Regions from separate parts of the Pseudomonas simiae genome, predicted to be linked through region 1. Evidence: predicted binding sites of a transcription regulator. Region 1 holds the regulator's gene; each other region holds the start of a gene.
The links. Region 1 encodes sigma-54, which starts transcription at its own class of promoters, with help from an activator protein. Its sites were predicted from a motif close to ANTGGCATNNANNTTGCTNT; they were not measured.
Positions count from the first base shown of each region.

Region 2: glnA (type I glutamate--ammonia ligase) is a predicted target of sigma-54. The motif match lies at 2,062-2,081, and genes of this name have one in related genera.
Region 3: PF1751_RS19770 (flagellar hook-length control protein FliK) is a predicted target of sigma-54. The motif match lies at 2,544-2,563, and genes of this name have one in related genera.
Region 4: glnK (P-II family nitrogen regulator) is a predicted target of sigma-54. The motif match lies at 2,523-2,542, and genes of this name have one in related genera.

Region 1 is NZ_CP010896.1:973,424-977,634, forward strand. It holds gene rapZ (RNase adapter RapZ) at 1-425, opposite strand, end outside; gene ptsN (PTS IIA-like nitrogen regulatory protein PtsN) at 428-892, opposite strand; gene hpf (ribosome hibernation-promoting factor, HPF/YfiA family) at 903-1,208, opposite strand; gene PF1751_RS04340 (RNA polymerase factor sigma-54) at 1,284-2,777, opposite strand; gene lptB (LPS export ABC transporter ATP-binding protein) at 2,963-3,688, opposite strand; gene lptA (lipopolysaccharide transport periplasmic protein LptA) at 3,688-4,211, opposite strand, start outside; gene lptC (LPS export ABC transporter periplasmic protein LptC) at 4,208-4,211, opposite strand, start outside.
Region 2 is NZ_CP010896.1:363,990-368,200, reverse strand. It holds gene typA (translational GTPase TypA) at 1-253, opposite strand, end outside; gene thiI (tRNA uracil 4-sulfurtransferase ThiI) at 393-1,847, opposite strand; gene glnA (type I glutamate--ammonia ligase) at 2,182-3,588, shown strand; gene PF1751_RS01650 (chorismate mutase) at 3,739-4,211, shown strand, end outside.
Region 3 is NZ_CP010896.1:4,366,609-4,370,819, forward strand. It holds gene fliM (flagellar motor switch protein FliM) at 1-411, opposite strand, end outside; gene fliL (flagellar basal body-associated protein FliL) at 421-921, opposite strand; gene PF1751_RS19770 (flagellar hook-length control protein FliK) at 1,157-2,494, opposite strand; gene PF1751_RS19775 (Hpt domain-containing protein) at 2,634-2,978, opposite strand; gene PF1751_RS19780 (ATP-binding SpoIIE family protein phosphatase) at 3,009-4,211, opposite strand, start outside.
Region 4 is NZ_CP010896.1:5,922,724-5,926,934, forward strand. It holds gene PF1751_RS27045 (secondary thiamine-phosphate synthase enzyme YjbQ) at 1-392, opposite strand, end outside; gene PF1751_RS27050 (ammonium transporter) at 604-1,941, opposite strand; gene glnK (P-II family nitrogen regulator) at 1,976-2,314, opposite strand; gene PF1751_RS27060 (accessory factor UbiK family protein) at 2,737-2,997, shown strand; gene PF1751_RS27065 (MFS transporter) at 3,024-4,211, shown strand, end outside.

The sequences.
Region 1 (4,211 bases):
GTGGTGTTGATCTTGAGGTCGGCGAGGTCAATGATCGGCCCCAGCAGCTTGGTTTCGTCTTCAATGGCTTCCGCCAGGGAACGGTGAGGGCTGCTGAGGGGGTGGCGCCGACGGGTTTCGGAGAAACGCTTGAGCAGAGTCTCTTCGTCGGCATCCAGGTAGAGCACATCGCAATGGATATGCTTGGCCCGCACTTCCTCGAGCAATTGCGGGAATCGCTCAAGGTGGCTGGGCAGGTTGCGTGCATCAATCGAAACGGCAACCAGAGGCTGAGCCAGTTCGGTGTGGATCAACGCGCGTTCCGCCAATTCCGGCAGCAGGCCGGCGGGCAGGTTGTCGATGCAATAGAAACCGCTGTCCTCAAGAACGTTGAGGGCGGTGCTTTTACCCGAGCCGGAGCGGCCGCTGACGATGATCAAGCGCATGATTACTGCCCGTTCTGTTCATCCAGGACAACCTGGTAAAGCGCCTCGTTGCTTTTGGCGCTGCGCAGTTTGTCGCGTACGTCCTTGCGGTCGAGCATGCTGGCGATCTGCCGAAGCAGTTCCAGGTGCGCATCGGTGGCAGCCTGCGGGACCAGCAGTACAAACAGCAGGTCGACCGGGGCACCGTCGATAGCGTCGAAATCGATGGGAGCGTCCAGGTGAAGCAGGGCGCTGACTGGGGTCTCGCAGCCTTTGAGGCGGCAGTGGGGAATGGCGATGCCGTTGCCAAAACCGGTGGAACCGAGTTTCTCACGGGCAATCAGAGCCTCGTAGACATCTTGCATTTCCAGTTCAGGCACTTCGCGGCTGATCAGGTTGGCAATTTGCTCAAGGGCTTTCTTCTTGCTGCCGCCCGGCGCGTTCACAAGGGAACGGCCGGGGGTCAGGATGGTTTCAAGTCGGATCATGGGGGGAGAGTTAACGACCTGTGCCCTGAAGCAGGCTCAGATTCTTTTCCTTATGCTTTTTAAGTTGGCGGTCAAGCTTGTCTGTGAGCAAGTCGATTGATGCATACATGTCTTCATGCTCGGCATTGGCGACTACTTCGCCACCGGGTATCTGGAGAGTCGCCTCAATTTTCTGCTGAAGCTTGTCGACCTTCATGATGACTTGCACATTGGTGATCTTGTCGAAATGACCCTCAAGCCGTTTCAGCTTCTGCTCGACGTATTCGCGCAATGGAGGGGTGACTTCTACATGGTGTCCACTGATGTTGACTTGCATACAGCTTCTCCTTCGTTGCCAGTGCATAAAGCGGCAGGTAGGACTACCTGCCACTGGAACGCTGTGGCCCGCCCGTCACATCAAACGCTTACGCTCGCTGGAAGGCGCGATCCCAAGGGATTCGCGGTACTTGGCGACGGTTCGACGGGCGACCTGAATGCCTTGTGCCTCCAGTAAACCAGCGATCTTACTGTCACTCAATGGCTTTTTCTGATTTTCCGCAGCAACCAGTTTTTTGATGATCGCGCGAATCGCCGTGGACGAGCATTCACCGCCTTCGGAGGTGCTGACATGGCTGGAGAAAAAGTATTTCAGTTCATAAATACCCCGTGGGGTATGCATGAATTTCTGGGTGGTCACCCGGGAAATCGTCGATTCATGCATGCCAACCGCTTCGGCGATGTCATGCAGTACCAGCGGTTTCATCGCCTCGTCGCCGTATTCCAGGAAGCCGCGCTGGTGCTCGACGATCTGAGTGGCCACTTTCATCAGGGTTTCGTTGCGGCTTTGCAGGCTCTTGATGAACCAGCGCGCTTCCTGCAACTGGTTGCGCATGAAGGTGTTGTCGGCGCTGGTATCGGCGCGACGTACGAAACCGGCGTATTGCGGGTTGACGCGCAGGCGCGGCACCGACTCCTGGTTCAGCTCTACCAGCCAGCGCTCGTTGTCCTTGCGTACGATGACGTCGGGGACTACGTATTCGGCTTCGCTCGACTCGATTTGCGAGCCTGGGCGCGGGTTGAGGCTCTGTACCAGCTCGATGACCTGGCGCAGGTCGTCTTCCTTGAGCTTCATGCGGCGCATCAACTGGCTGTAGTCGCGGCTGCCGAGCAAGTCGATGTAGTCGGTGACCAGGCGCTGGGCCTCGGTGAGCCAGGCCGTCTTGGCCGGCAGTTGGCGCAATTGCAGCAACAGGCATTCGCTGAGGGTGCGTGCGCCGATGCCGGCGGGCTCGAACTGCTGGATGCGGTGCAGGACGGCTTCAATCTCGTCCAGCTCGATATCCAGTTCCGGGTCGAAGGCTTCAAGAATTTCTTCAAGCGTCTCGTCCAGATAACCCTGGTTGTTGATGCAGTCGATCAGGGTCACGGCGATCAAGCGATCGGTGTCCGACATCGGCGCCAGGTTCAGTTGCCAGAGCAGATGGCTCTGCAGGCTCTCGCCAACGGAGGTGCGGGTGGTGAAGTCCCACTCGTCATCGTCATTGCTGGGCAGGCTGCTGGCGCTGGTCTGGTAGACGTCTTCCCAGGCCGTGTCGACGGGAAGCTCGTTGGGGATGCGTTCGTTCCAATCGCCTTCCTCAAGGTTATCCACCGTAGGGGCGGTTTCCTGATAGGAGGGTTCCTGCACGTCGGAATTGGGTTTTTGCTCGATGTTATCGGCCAGCGGGTCTGCATTATCGAAGTCGTCGCCTTCTTCCTGGCGTTCGAGCATCGGGTTGGACTCCAAGGCCTCCTGGATTTCCTGTTGCAGGTCCAGGGTCGACAATTGGAGCAGGCGGATGGCCTGTTGCAGCTGCGGTGTCATCGTCAGCTGCTGGCCCATTCTCAGGACTAGCGATGGTTTCATGGCAGGGGCTTAACACCTTATTCGCCGGCGCAATGCGCCATCCACGACAGGGCGCGTGAGCGCCAAACATAAGCAAATTATATGCCTGATGTCGGGGGCTTTGCCTAGAGCGCGGTAACAATAAAAATCCGGAGGTTTTCATTGACTCCCGCGCACCTCGGCAAACGGCCGTGACACCACGGTGTTTACAGGCGGAACTCGTGACCCAGGTACACTTCCTTGACCAGATCGTTGGCCAGGATGGTGGCCGAGTCACCTTCGGCGATCAGTTGGCCATCGTTGACGATATACGCGGTTTCGCAGATATCGAGGGTCTCACGGACGTTGTGGTCAGTGATCAGCACGCCAATGCCCTTGGCCTTGAGGTGATGGATGATCTGCTTGATGTCGCCGACCGAGATCGGGTCGACGCCGGCAAACGGTTCGTCCAGCAGAATGAACTTGGGGGCAGTGGCCAGGGCGCGGGCGATTTCCACACGACGACGCTCACCACCGGACAGGCTCATGCCGAGGTTGTCGCGAATGTGGTTGATGTGGAATTCCTGCAGCAGGCTTTCCAGTTCCTTGCGGCGGCCGTCACGGTCGAGTTCCTTGCGGGTCTCGAGGATCGCCATGATGTTATCGGCGACCGACAGTTTGCGGAAGATCGACGCTTCCTGCGGGAGATAGCCGATACCGGCGCGTGCACGGCCGTGCATCGGCTGGTGGCTCACGTCCAGGTCGTCGATCAGCACGCGACCCTGGTCCGCCTGGACCAGGCCGACGATCATGTAGAAGCAGGTGGTCTTGCCGGCACCGTTGGGGCCGAGCAAGCCGACGATCTGGCCGCTGTCGATCGACAGGCTGACGTCGCGCACGACCTGACGGCTTTTATAGGCCTTGGCCAGATGCTGGGCTTTCAGGGTTGCCATTACTCGGCCTTCTTCTTCGGCTGGATAACCATGTCGATGCGTGGGCGTGGTGCAGTGACCTTGCTGCCATTGGCACGACCGGCGTTAGCGATCTGTTTCACGGTGTCGTAGGTGATTTTCTCGCCTTCCGTGGAGTTGCCATCGGGGCTGAGCACCTTGGCCTGATCGATCAGCACGATGCGGTTCTGCTGGGCGTGGTACTGGATGGTCTTGCCGTAGCCTTTCATCGGGCCGGTGTCGGTAGGCGACTGCTTCTGTTCGAAGTAAGCCAGGTTGCCCACGGAAGTCACCACGTCGATGTCGCCGGCAGCGGTGCGAGTCAGGGTCACCGTATTACCGGTGATCTTCATCGAACCCTGGGTAATGATCACGCCACCGGTGTAGGTGGCGACACCTTGCTTGTCATCCAGCTGCGCATCGTCAGCCGAGATGTGGATCGGCTGCTGGCTATCGTTCGGCAGAGCCCAGGCGCTCACGCTTCCCAGTGCTGCGCCCAGACCGAGCAAAATAGGGAGAGTTTTAA
Region 2 (4,211 bases), 610 kb from region 1:
CTTCGCCGCCGAAGTCGGCGTGGCCCGGGGTATCCACGATGTTGATGTGGTAGCCGTTCCAGTTGATAGCGGTGTTTTTAGCCAGGATGGTAATGCCGCGCTCTTTTTCCTGGTCGTTGGAGTCCATCACGCGCTCGTCGTTGAGCTCGTTGCGCTCCAGGGTGCCGGATTGACGCAGGAGTTTGTCTACCAGGGTGGTTTTACCATGGTCAACGTGAGCAATGATGGCGATGTTACGTAGATTTTCGATCACTTGTGTATCTCGATCAGAGGATTCGGTGTGCTGACAGGTCGTGGCAGCGATTAACAGTAGAGTCAGGCCTTGCCGTTACAGCTTGACGGCAGAGTCGGGGGGCCGGTGACGCAGGCCACAGGCAAACAGCCCCGGGCTCTTAGCTCGGTCGATAAACGCGCACATTGGCATGTCCCTCACTGAGCAAATGGTGGGCATGCAGGCGACTCATCACGCCTTTGTCGCAATACAGCAGGTACTGACGGCTGTTATCCAGTTCCTTGAAACGCGCATTCAATGCATAGAACGGCAGCGTTTGTACGTCGATGCCGGCGATTTCCAGCGGCTCATCCTCAGCGGCATCCGGGTGACGGATGTCGATGACGATCTGGCCGGCCAGGGCTTCGCTGACTTCTTCGATCTTGATGTCCTGGCCCAATTCGTCGATCACGCGATCGATCGGGACCAGCTTGGCGTTCTCGAGCGCACGCTCCAGAATCGCCATGTCGAATTCTTTCTCTTCATGCTCCACGCGATGGCGCTTGGCGTGGGTCTTGGGGTTCACCGAAATGACCCCGCAGTACTCGGGCATGTGCTTGGCAAAGTCGGCGGTGCCGATCTGCTCTGCCAGGTCGATGATGTCCTGCTTATGGCTGGCGATCAGCGGGCGCAAGACCAGCTTCTCGGTGACGCAATCGATGATCGACAGGTTCGGCAGCGTTTGGCTGGAGACCTGGGAGATCGCCTCACCGGTTACCAGTGCATCGATCTGCAACTTGTCGGCGATTCGCGAGGCCGCGCGCAACATCATACGCTTCAATACCACGCCCATATGACCGTTATCGACTTTACCGAGAATTTCGCCCAGCACTTCCTCGAACGGTACGCTCACAAATAGCACGCGTTGGGAGCTGCCGTACTTCTTCCAGATAAAATGCGCGACTTCCATCACGCCCAATTCGTGTGCACGTCCGCCCAGGTTAAAGAAGCAGAAGTGGCTCATCAGGCCGCGGCGCATGATCTGGTAGGCCGCCACCGTGGAATCGAAACCGCCGGACATCAGCACCAGGGTCTGTTCCAGGGCGCCCAGCGGGTAGCCGCCGATGCTGTTGTGCTGGCTGTGGATCACAAACAACCGTTGGTCGCGAATTTCCATGCGCACTTCAATTTGCGGCGCTTTCAGGGAAATTCCGGATGCGCCGCACTCGCGACGCAGCTTGCTGCCGACGTATTTCTCGACGTCCATGGAGCTGAAGGTGTGCTTGCCGGCACGCTTGCAGCGCACCGAAAAGATCTTGCCTTCAAGCTCACTGCCGTAGTGCTGTTTGCACTTCTCGGTGATGTCATCGAAGTCGCCCAGCGGGTACTCATCCACCTGCAGGAAATGCGCGATGCCCGGCATGCAGCTCAGGCGCTCGGTCATGTCCTTCAAGGCTTTGGGCTCGGTGACACGGGTTTCCAGCTCGAGGTTGTCCCACACGCCGTTCACCACCACAGCCGGGTCCAGATCGCGGAGCACGGCACGGATGTTCTTGGCCAACTGACGGATGAAACGCGTCCGTACCGGTCGGCTTTTGATGGTGATCTCGGGGAAGACTTTAACGATTAATTTCATGGAAACAGCGCGCGCCGGGCCTGCTGAAAAAGGGGGGCGCGGATTATAGCGGAAATCGCTCAAGGTTTAACCAGTTAATATGCATCGCACGTGCAACGCACTAAATAGGTGCATTTGCGCGCCTTTGCGCTACATTGCGGTGCGCCATTTTTGGTCTTTTGTCGTAATGCACCTTTATAGGGTCGTTTTTTGAGCAGAAAACCCATGTTGGCGCACTGGCATGCAATTTGCTCTCTTGTGAGGCAGGTTGCCATGGCGGACTATCCGCGCCGGCATCACCCACATTCTAAGGGCTAACTCCACTACCCCAGCCCGAAGCCACCCGGAGGACACTATGTCGAAGTCGGTTCAACTCATCAAAGATCATGACGTTAAATGGATTGATCTGCGCTTCACGGACACCAAAGGCACTCAGCACCACGTGACCATGCCGGCTCGCGACGCGCTGGATGAAGCTTTCTTCGAAGAAGGCAAAATGTTCGACGGTTCCTCCATCGCTGGCTGGAAAGGCATCGAAGCCTCCGACATGATCCTGATGCCGGACGACAGCACTGCCGTACTCGACCCGTTCACCGAAGAGCCGACCCTGATCCTGGTCTGCGACGTGATCGAGCCTTCGACCATGCAAGGCTACGACCGCGACCCACGTGCGATCGCCAAGCGTGCCGAGGAATACCTGAAGTCGACCGGTATCGGTGACACTGTATTCGTAGGCCCAGAGCCAGAATTCTTCATCTTCGACCAAGTGAAGTTCAAGTCCGACATCTCCGGCTCCATGTTCAAGATCTACTCCGAACAAGGCTCCTGGATGTCCGATCAAGACGTGGAAGGCGGCAACCATGGCCACCGTCCAGGCATCAAAGGTGGCTACTTCCCAGTTCCGCCGTTCGACCACGACCACGAAATCCGTACCTCCATGTGCAACGCCATGGAAGACATGGGCCTGACCATCGAAGTGCACCACCACGAAGTGGCCACTGCCGGCCAGAACGAAATCGGTGTGAAGTTCAACACCCTGGTGGCCAAGGCTGACGAAGTACAGACCCTGAAGTACTGCGTACACAACACTGCCGTTGCCTACGGCCGTACCGCTACCTTCATGCCTAAGCCTCTGTACGGCGATAACGGTTCGGGTATGCACGTTCACCTGTCCATCGCCAAAGAGGGCAAGAACACCTTCGCTGGCGAAGGTTATGCCGGCCTGTCCGACACTGCCCTGTATTTCATCGGCGGTATCATCAAACACGGTAAGGCCTTGAACGGCTTCACCAACCCGTCGACCAACTCCTACAAGCGTCTGGTCCCAGGTTTCGAAGCACCGGTAATGCTGGCCTACTCGGCGCGCAACCGTTCCGCTTCGATCCGTATTCCATACGTGTCCAGCCCTCGCGCTCGCCGTATCGAAGCACGCTTCCCGGATCCAGCAGCCAACCCGTACCTGGCCTTCGCTGCCCTGGTAATGGCTGGCCTGGACGGTATCCAGAACAAGATCCACCCTGGCGACGCCGCCGACAAAAACTTGTACGACCTGCCGCCTGAAGAGGCCAAAGAGATCCCACAAGTGTGCGGCAGCCTGAAAGAAGCCCTGGAAGAGCTGGACAAGGGCCGTGCGTTCCTGACCAAAGGCGGCGTGTTCAGCGACGACTTCATCGACGCTTACATCGGCCTGAAGAGCGAAGAAGAAATCAAGGTTCGCACCTTCGTACACCCACTGGAATACGAGCTGTACTACAGCTGCTGATCCGGTAGCGCTGCTTAATGTAGCGTGATGAAAAAAGACCTCCTTCGGGAGGTCTTTTTTTTGGCCCGCGATTGCGCCGCATCGAGCACCTGTTGTATTGACTGATACTCCGCCATCGCGGGCAAGCCCCGCTCCCACAGGAGATCATCCTTGAAACGTCGACTTGTGTTCGCTCTGTTGTTCGTCAGTGCCAGTGCGAGTGCTGCGCCGCCCACTCTGGAGCCGCTGCTCAACAGCATTGCCGAACGCCTGGAGATCGCCGACCAGGTAGCCCTGAGCAAATGGGACAGCAAAAAGCCCGTGGAAGATAAAAAGCGCGAACAAGAGGTGATCGCCAGCGTTAGCGCCCAGGCACCGACCTACAAGCTGGACGCGGCCGCCGCCGAGCAGTTTTTTTCGGCGCAGATCGAGGCCAACAAGCTGGTGCAATACACCCACCTTTCCGACTGGCAGTTCCAAGGCAAGGCGCCGGACGACCCACGCCCGGACCTGATCAAACAGATACGCCCGCATCTGGATGAACTGCAAAAACGCCTGCTGCAGCAGCTGGCCGACTTTACCCCGCAGCGCACCGACCCGCAGTGCCCACAGTGGCTGGCCGAAGCCGTGCATGAGCCGCTGAA
Region 3 (4,211 bases), 2.8 Mb from region 1:
GTGACGGCCGTCGCCACCGAAGAAGTTGTCCACCAGCTTGAACACCAGTTTGGCATCGAGGATGAACAGCGCGGTGCCGCGCAGCGGCTTGATCTTGACCAGGTTGAGGCTGGTGGGCACGTACAGCGAGTGCACGTACTCGCCGAACTTCATCACCTGCACGCCGCCCACCGCCACGTCCGCCGAACGGCGCAGCATGTTGAACATGCTGATGCGGGTGTAACGGGCGAAACGTTCGTTGATCATCTCCAGGGTCGGCATGCGCCCACGGACGATACGATCCTGGCTGGTGAGGTCATAACTTTTGACGCTGCCGGGCTCGGCAGCCATTTCGGTCTGTACCAGACCATCGTCGACGCCATGCAGCAGCGCGTCGATTTCATCCTGGGACAGCAGGTCTTGCACGGCCATGTCGTGATCCTACTGCAATACGAAGTTAGTGAAGAGCGCCTGCTCGACCACGACTTTGCCGAGTTCCTTCTGGGCCACTTCCTGCACGCTGGCCGTGACCTTCTGGCGCAGCATTTCCTGGCCCACCGGGGTGGCAAGTGTGTCGAAGGCCTGACTGGAGAACAGCATCACCAGGTTGTTGCGGATCACTGGCATGTGCACCTTGAGGGCGTCCAGGTCCGACTGGTTGCGGGCGAGCAACGTGATGCTCACCTGCAGGTAACGCTGACGACCGTTCTGATTGAAGTTGGCGACAAAGGCCGGAAGCATCGGCTCGAAGATTGCCGGTTGCTTGACGTTACTGGCGGTTTCGGCAGCGGGTGCCGGCTTGCTGGCATTGCTGTGCATAATGTACCAAGTGCCGCCGACCGAGGCGCCGATGGCCAGGAGCAGGCCCACGACTATCAACAGGATAAGCTTGAGCTTACCTTTGCCTGCGGGTGCTTTTGCTGCGTCGTCGCTCTTCGCCATGCCAATAATCCGTCACTATTCGGGAATTCATAGATCTACGGAAAGGCAAGAGCAAGTGTTATGCCAGAGTTGTCTGGTGGATTTGGAAGAGGGCTACGATATTGGCCATGGAACAGGTCCCATGCGGGAGCGGGCTTGCTCGCGAAAGCAATAGGTCAGTCGACTGATTCAGCGACTGATACACCGCTTTCGCGAGCAAGCCCGCTCCCACATTTGGGCCTGTGCAGGGCTCGAGTCAGGCGTAGTAATCGACGGCGCTGGAGCCGATTACGGTTGAGGTGACCGGCGCCACGGCTTCAGCCACATCAATGTGGCTACCACTGTCGCTGTTATCACCACCGCGCCCGCCGCTGCCGCTCACGCCACGGGTCTGGGCCTGTTGCTGCTGTTGCTCCTGGCCACGGGACTGGTCGGACACGTTCACATCCACTTGGCCCATGCCCTGCTGGGCGAACATCTCCCGCAAACGGCCGGACTGGCTTTCCAACGCCTCACGTACCACCGGATGGGCGCTCATGAAGTTGACCTGGGCCTGCTGGTCGGCGGTCATGTTGACCTTGATGTCCAGGCGACCGAGTTCAGCCGGCTGCAACTGGATCTCCGCCGACTTGAGGTTGGCGCTGGACAGGTACATCACGCGGTTGACGATTTCGTCGGTCCAGCCGCTCTGGTGCATGGCCAATGGCGCATTGGTCACCGGCGGCAAAGCGTTGGCGGTCTTCGGCGTGGCGGCTTGCGTCAACGCGGCCAGACGGTTGGCGAAGTCATCGACACGGGTGTCGCTGCTGGCGTTCTTCAGGTCCTTGAGACCGTCGTCGATCAGCCCGCTGAAAGCCTTGTCACCGCCCTGGTCAGTGCTGTCCTTGGTGGCTTGCTGGTCGACCATAGTGGCCAGGCCTGCGGCAAAGTTCTGTGCGGCGGTGGGTTGATCCTGAGTCGGTGCCGAAGCGGTTTTTGCCTGGGCCTGACTGCTGGCCGACACGTGACCGCCCTGCTCCATCGCCAGGCGCACGGCGGGCATGGCGTCCAAGGGATCGGCCTCTGGATCGAAGGCCGGCTTGGCCTCCTCAGTCGCAGCGACCGGCGCCGCCACCACCGGCAGGGCTTTTTCATCCTTGTTGGTGACAGGCGCTGGGGTTTCAACCGGCACCGGCACGGCCACCGGGGTGACGGTGGCAATCAATGCAGGGTCGACGACCGGGTCCACCGGGGGCTGCTGCACCAGGGACGGGTCGGCGGGCGCGTCGTCATCCTTGCTGGCACTGTCGTCGGTGTTGGCCGGAGGGGTGGCAGGCAAGGGTTTGCCGCTATCGGCAACGGCTGGTGTGCTGGCGGCAGGCTTGTCGTTGCCCGCTGCCGGCTTGGCGCTGGCGTCGGAAGGCTTGCCTGCGGTGGATTTGGGCGCGTTGTCGTCGGCCTTGGCCGTGGGCTTGGAACCCTGGCTGGCAAACACTTGAGCGAAGCCAGGGCCCTTGTCCCGTGGGTCCGCTGCCACTGCCGGTGGGTTGGCGGTGGGCGCTTGAGGCTTGGCCGCGGGGGCAGCCTGAAGGAGCGAATTCGGGGCGACTGGCATAGGTAAAGGTCTCCACTGCATAGGGGTCGGGGATGCAGTATCTGGAGGTAGAGCAAGAGTTGGGCCAGGTTGGTATATCGACCGAGTAAATATCCATTTTCTCGGTAAAGGCCGCTTAGGGTTTCGCGCTTACAGCGACTCAAACCCCAAACCGCTGCCGCTCCGACTCATACATCGGCTTAACCAACGCAAACTCATGATCAATCTGATCCACGAGCGCCCCCAAATCCGTAGTGGATTCAACCGACTCAACCTCCAGCCGCTGACACAACTGCGCCAACCGCACCGCCCCAAGGTTACCGCTACTCCCCTTGAAACTATGCGCAATCCGCCCCAACGCCTTCGCATCATCCCGCGCCTTGCGCAGCGCCTCGACGCGCTTCTGGGAATCATCGAGAAAGGTATCAAGCAACTTCGGATACTCGCCTTCCATGACTTCCTGCAAACCCGACAACACCGCCGGGTCCAGATGTAGATCAACCACTTGCTCGCTCCTTGATCAAGAATCGGCGGATTATGCCAGAGCCTCCCAGGAAAACTCCACGCACACACTGCGCCCACCATCCGACCAGCCTACCTCGCTGCTCAACTGCCGTACCAGACTCAAGCCACGGCCAGACAGACGGTCGATATCCAGCGGCCGCGCCAGCACCTGCTCCACATCAAACCCCGAACCGCTGTCTTCAATGCGCAGGGTCATCTTCCCACCTGCCCCGATCGGCACCACCTGCACATGCACCCGTATATACCCGCTATTGAGTTGCGCGAGGCGGTCATTACGCTGACGGTAATACTCGGCAAACCCTTGGGCGTCACGCTTGAGCCGAGAGTCCAGACCCAAGACGCCGTGCTCCAGGGCATTGGAATACAGCTCCGCCATCACGCTGTAGAGCGCCCCACTTTGCTCACGCAACCCATGAATCTCCAACAACAGTTGCAGCAGATACGGCAACGGGTTGTAACGCTTCAAGGTCTCGGCGCGAAACTCGAAACTCACCGACCAATCCAGCGGACACGACTGCCCGCTGTCCGCATACAACGGCCCCGTGGCGCGCAGTTGCTGGTCAGGCTGCAAGGTGATTTCCACCATGCTCACGTCATCGCGCACTTCACCGCGAAACGCCGCCAGGGCCTGCTCGATGTCTTCAAATAAACGATCAGGCTCGCGATTGGCGGCAAACACCTGTTGCAAGCGTTCGGCGCCGAACAGTTGATCGTTGGCATCGGCGGTATCCAACACCCCATCAGACAGCAGGAACACCCGGTCACCCAGGGCCATGGGCCAGACTTCAGTACGATCATCAAAGGCTTGCGCCGACAGTACCCCCAACGGCAAGTGCCGCGATTCCAGCGGCGTGCGCCGGCCGGTGGCGATTTCATGCCTGTAGCCTTCGGGCATGCCGCCGTTCCATACCTCCACCACCCGTCGCTGCGTGCTCAGACACAACAGGGTGGCGCAGCAGAACATGTCCACCGGCAGGATGCGTTTGAGTTTGGCGTTCATCTCCCGCAGGGTCTGCGCGAGGCCATAGCCTTTGGCGGTCATGCCATAGAACACTTCTGCCAGAGGCATGGCCCCCACCGCTGCCGGCAGGCCATGGCCGGTGAAGTCGCCGAGCAGCACGTGCATATCACCGGACGGCGTGTAGGCCGCCAACAACAGGTCACCGTTGAACAGCGCATAGGGCGATTGCAGGTAGCGAATATTCGGCGCGGC
Region 4 (4,211 bases), 1.2 Mb from region 1:
TTACGAGCACCGCCATGATCACGGTGCTCGCCCAGATAAACACCTTGCCAGGTCCCCATCGCCAAGCGGCCGGCCTTCACCGGCAAACTCAGCTGGCAGCCCAGGAGACTGGCCTTGAAGTGCGCCGGCAGGTCATCCGGACCTTCGTCGTTGTGTTCAAACCCGGCAAGGCCTTGCGGCACCAGCGCGTTGAAATAACGTTCGAAGTCACGGAGAACCGCCGGGTCGGCATTCTCGTTCACGGTCAACGAGGCCGAAGTGTGTTGCAACCACAGATGCAACAAGCCCACGCGACAGGCCTTCAACTCAGGCAAGCCGGCCAGCAACTCATCGGTCACCAGGTGAAAGCCCCGGGGCTTGGCCCGCAGGGTAATCAAGGTCTGTTGCCACATACAGTTCTCCGCCCATCGGCGCGCATTCTAGCGCGCTCTGGGAAAAAACAAAGTGCCGAATACGCCTACATGCCTGTAAGACATTGGCACGCGGAAAAGTGCCGGGTGAACCTCATCACAAACTCGACGAAAAAACCGACACAGCGTGTTATGACTGACAAACGCCAGGCAAAAAAATGCCCGGCAAGCCGGGCATCTTTTTTATGCGTACTTACAAGTTGTAGCCGCGCTCGTTGTGTTGCGCCAGGTCGAGGCCGACGGCCTCCTCTTCTTCGGTCACCCGCAGGCCCATGACCATGTCCAGCACCTTGAGGATGACGTAGGTCACGATCGCCGTGTAGATCACAGTGAAGCCAACGCCTTTGCACTGGATCCAAACCTGCGCGGCAACGTCAGTCACGGTGCCGAAGCCGCCCAGCGCAGGGGCTGCGAACACACCGGTGAGAATCGCACCGACGATACCGCCGATACCGTGCACGCCGAACGCGTCCAGGGAGTCGTCGTAGCCCAGCTTGCGCTTGAGGCTGGTGGCGCAGAAGAAGCAGATCACACCGGCAACCAGGCCGATCACCAGGGCGCCCATCGGGCCCACGGTGCCAGCGGCTGGGGTGATGGCTACCAGGCCCGCCACCACACCCGAGGCGATGCCGAGTGCGCTTGGCTTACCGTGGGTGATCCACTCGGCGAACATCCAGCCCAGCGCTGCAGCAGCGGTAGCGATCTGGGTAACCAGCATCGCCATGCCGGCAGTGCCGTTGGCCGCAGCCGCGGAACCAGCGTTGAAGCCGAACCAGCCGATCCACAGCATGGCTGCGCCGATCAGGGTGTAACCCAGGTTGTGCGGCGCCATTGGAGTAGTCGGGAAGCCTTTACGCTTGCCGAGCACGATGCACGCCACCAGGCCAGCCACACCCGCGTTGATATGCACCACGGTGCCGCCGGCGAAGTCCAGCACGCCCCAGTCCCACATCAGGCCACCGTTGCCGCTCCAGACCATGTGCGCGATCGGCGCATAGACCAGGGTGAACCAGATAGCCATGAAGATCAGCATCGCGGAGAACTTCATACGCTCAGCGAAGGCACCGACGATCAGCGCCGGGGTGATGATCGCGAAGGTCATCTGGAAGGTGATGAACACCGCTTCCGGGAACAGCGCTGCAGGGCCGGTGATGCTGGCCGGGGTCACGCCCGCCAGGAACGCCTTGCCCATGCCGCCGAAGAAGGAGTTGAAGTTGACCACACCCTGTTCCATACCGGTGGTATCGAACGCGATGCTGTAGCCGTATACGACCCAGAGGATGCTGATGAGGCCGGTGATCGCGAAACACTGCATCATCACCGACAGAATATTCTTGGAGCGGACCATGCCGCCGTAGAACAGCGCCAGGCCAGGGATGGTCATGAACAGCACCAAAGCGGTGGCGGTCAACATCCAGGCGGTGTCGCCGGAATTGAGGACTGGAGCAGCCACTTCGTCTGCCGCCATGGCCAGGCTTGGCATTACGATGGACAACAGGGCTCCGAGCCCTGCGAATTTACGCAGAGTCATATTGTTTTCTCCTGGGGCGTTGGGGTTTGGCGGCTTAGATTGCGTCGGTATCGGTTTCGCCGGTACGGATGCGAATAGCCTGTTCCAGATTGACCACGAAGATCTTGCCGTCACCGATCTTGCCGGTGTTGGCGGCCTTGGTTATCGCCTCGATAACCCGGTCAAGATCCTTGTCGTCAATGGCGACATCAATCTTCACCTTCGGCAGGAAATCGACCACGTATTCCGCGCCGCGATACAGCTCGGTATGACCCTTCTGCCGACCGAAGCCTTTGACCTCAGTAACGGTAATGCCCTGCACGCCGATCTCGGACAACGACTCGCGTACATCGTCCAACTTGAACGGCTTGATGATGGCAGTGACTAGCTTCATGAAAACTCTCTCCCGAATTGGTGGACTTGCCCCAGGAAAACAAACCCGTCTCAAGTCTAAGCGCAGTGCCTGGCTTTGTAACGCGTCGTCGCCTCGGCATTTGCCTTTGCGACGCCAGCGAACCACTGGTGACGAAACCTGTACCCCTGATCCGTCGGCGCACTGCATTCGTCACAGCGACTGCATCAGTGCATGGGTCATGTTCGTCTAAGCAGAAACCTTGCCAGCTCCGTAAAAATCACTGAAATCAGTCCTTTGCCCACTTATCCCCACCTGCGAGGCTTTTGGGCGACGGCAATGCGCACAAAAACAGTGCGTAGCCGCCCGACCCTCTGCGCGAAAAGCGTGCGCCCGCCGTCGTGAAAAAGACTATAGACGCTGCGTGATACACTGCCGGCCAACAGTTTTCCGGAATATTTCCCATGCTCGCGCCCAAAGACCTCCTCGACGCCCTGAGCGGCCACGCCTCTCGCCTGTTCAGCGGTGACACCCCATTGCCCCGCAATGAAATCGAAAGCCAATTCAAGGCCTTGCTGCAAAGTGGTTTCAGCAAGCTCGACTTGGTGAGCCGCGAAGAATTTGATAGCCAGATGGTGGTACTTGCCCGCACGCGTGCGCGGCTGGAGAGCCTGGAGGCAAAAGTCGCGGAACTGGAAGCGCGATTGACGCCAGCGGGCGAATAACCGGCATCAACCGGTCCCTGTGGGGCTTGCCGGCCCTCGACCGGCGCCTGCTGAAAATACAATTCAGCTTTTTGCTGGTGGTGCTCGGTGGCCGCTGCAACCAACTCGCCGTGGCGTGGTGGGCCTTGCAGGAAACCGGTTCCGCCGTCGTCTTCGCCAACATGATCGCCTGCTCCATCGCGGCGCAGGTGCTGGCCCGCCCTCTGCTGGGATGGCTGGGCGACAAGTACAACAAGATCCTGATCCTCAGGCTGGTTTCCCTGACCAGCGTGTTGACCGCGCTGTTGATGTTTCTTCTATCTGCGACGCAGCTGTTCAACCCCTGGAGCGTCGGCGCCCTGATGCTCGTCAGCAGTGCCGTCGCCGGTGTGCGCGAGCCGCTGCAGTCGTCGATCATTCCATTGTTTGCGCGTGACGATCAGGTCTCACTGGCCGTGCGCACCAAAAGCATGCTGTCGTCCATTTCCAACCTGCTCGGGCCAGCCATGGCCAGCGCGTTGATTTTCAGCTTCGGTACCCCGCTGGCGTTTGCCGTCGACTTCATTGCGATGCTTGGCGCGGCAGTGTTGATCGCATCCATTCCACTCCACCTCGGCGCCAGCGCCCCAGATGAACCTGAACCGACCTCCAGCGGCTGGCGCATGATTTACTCGGGTTTCAAGGCGGTCTATGGGGTGAAGGTCGAGTTCTACCTGGCTCTTGTGGCGATGCTCGTCAACTTTGCCCTGTTTCCATTTTTTACCATCCTGCTGCCGCTGTACGTGAAGACAGTTATCCACTACCCGATCACCTACCTCGGCCTGCTGGATGCGTGCTTCGGCCTGGGCATCCTGGCGGGCAGCTACACGATCACCGGCTGGTTGACCCAACGGGTGCCCCGCGACCTGTGTGTCGCGGCAGGCTTTGCACTGTTGGGGGGCAATATGTGGCTGGCTGGCGCGCTCTCATCGATAGTCGTCGTGCCCCTGGCGTTTTTCTGTGGCGGGGTGGGCCTGATGCTGATCAACATTCCGACCTCTGCCGTGAGATTACTGGCGACCCCCAAGCAGCACCGCAACCGGATCTTCGCCACCGTGTCCTTTCTGTCCGCGGCAGCCAGCCCGCTGGGCAGTTTCGCCATGAATGGCCTGATCGCCAACCTCGGTGTCACCCTGACCATCACGTCGCTGGGGGCGATGGTGCTGGGGTTGTCACTGCTGGTGTTCCTGATCCCC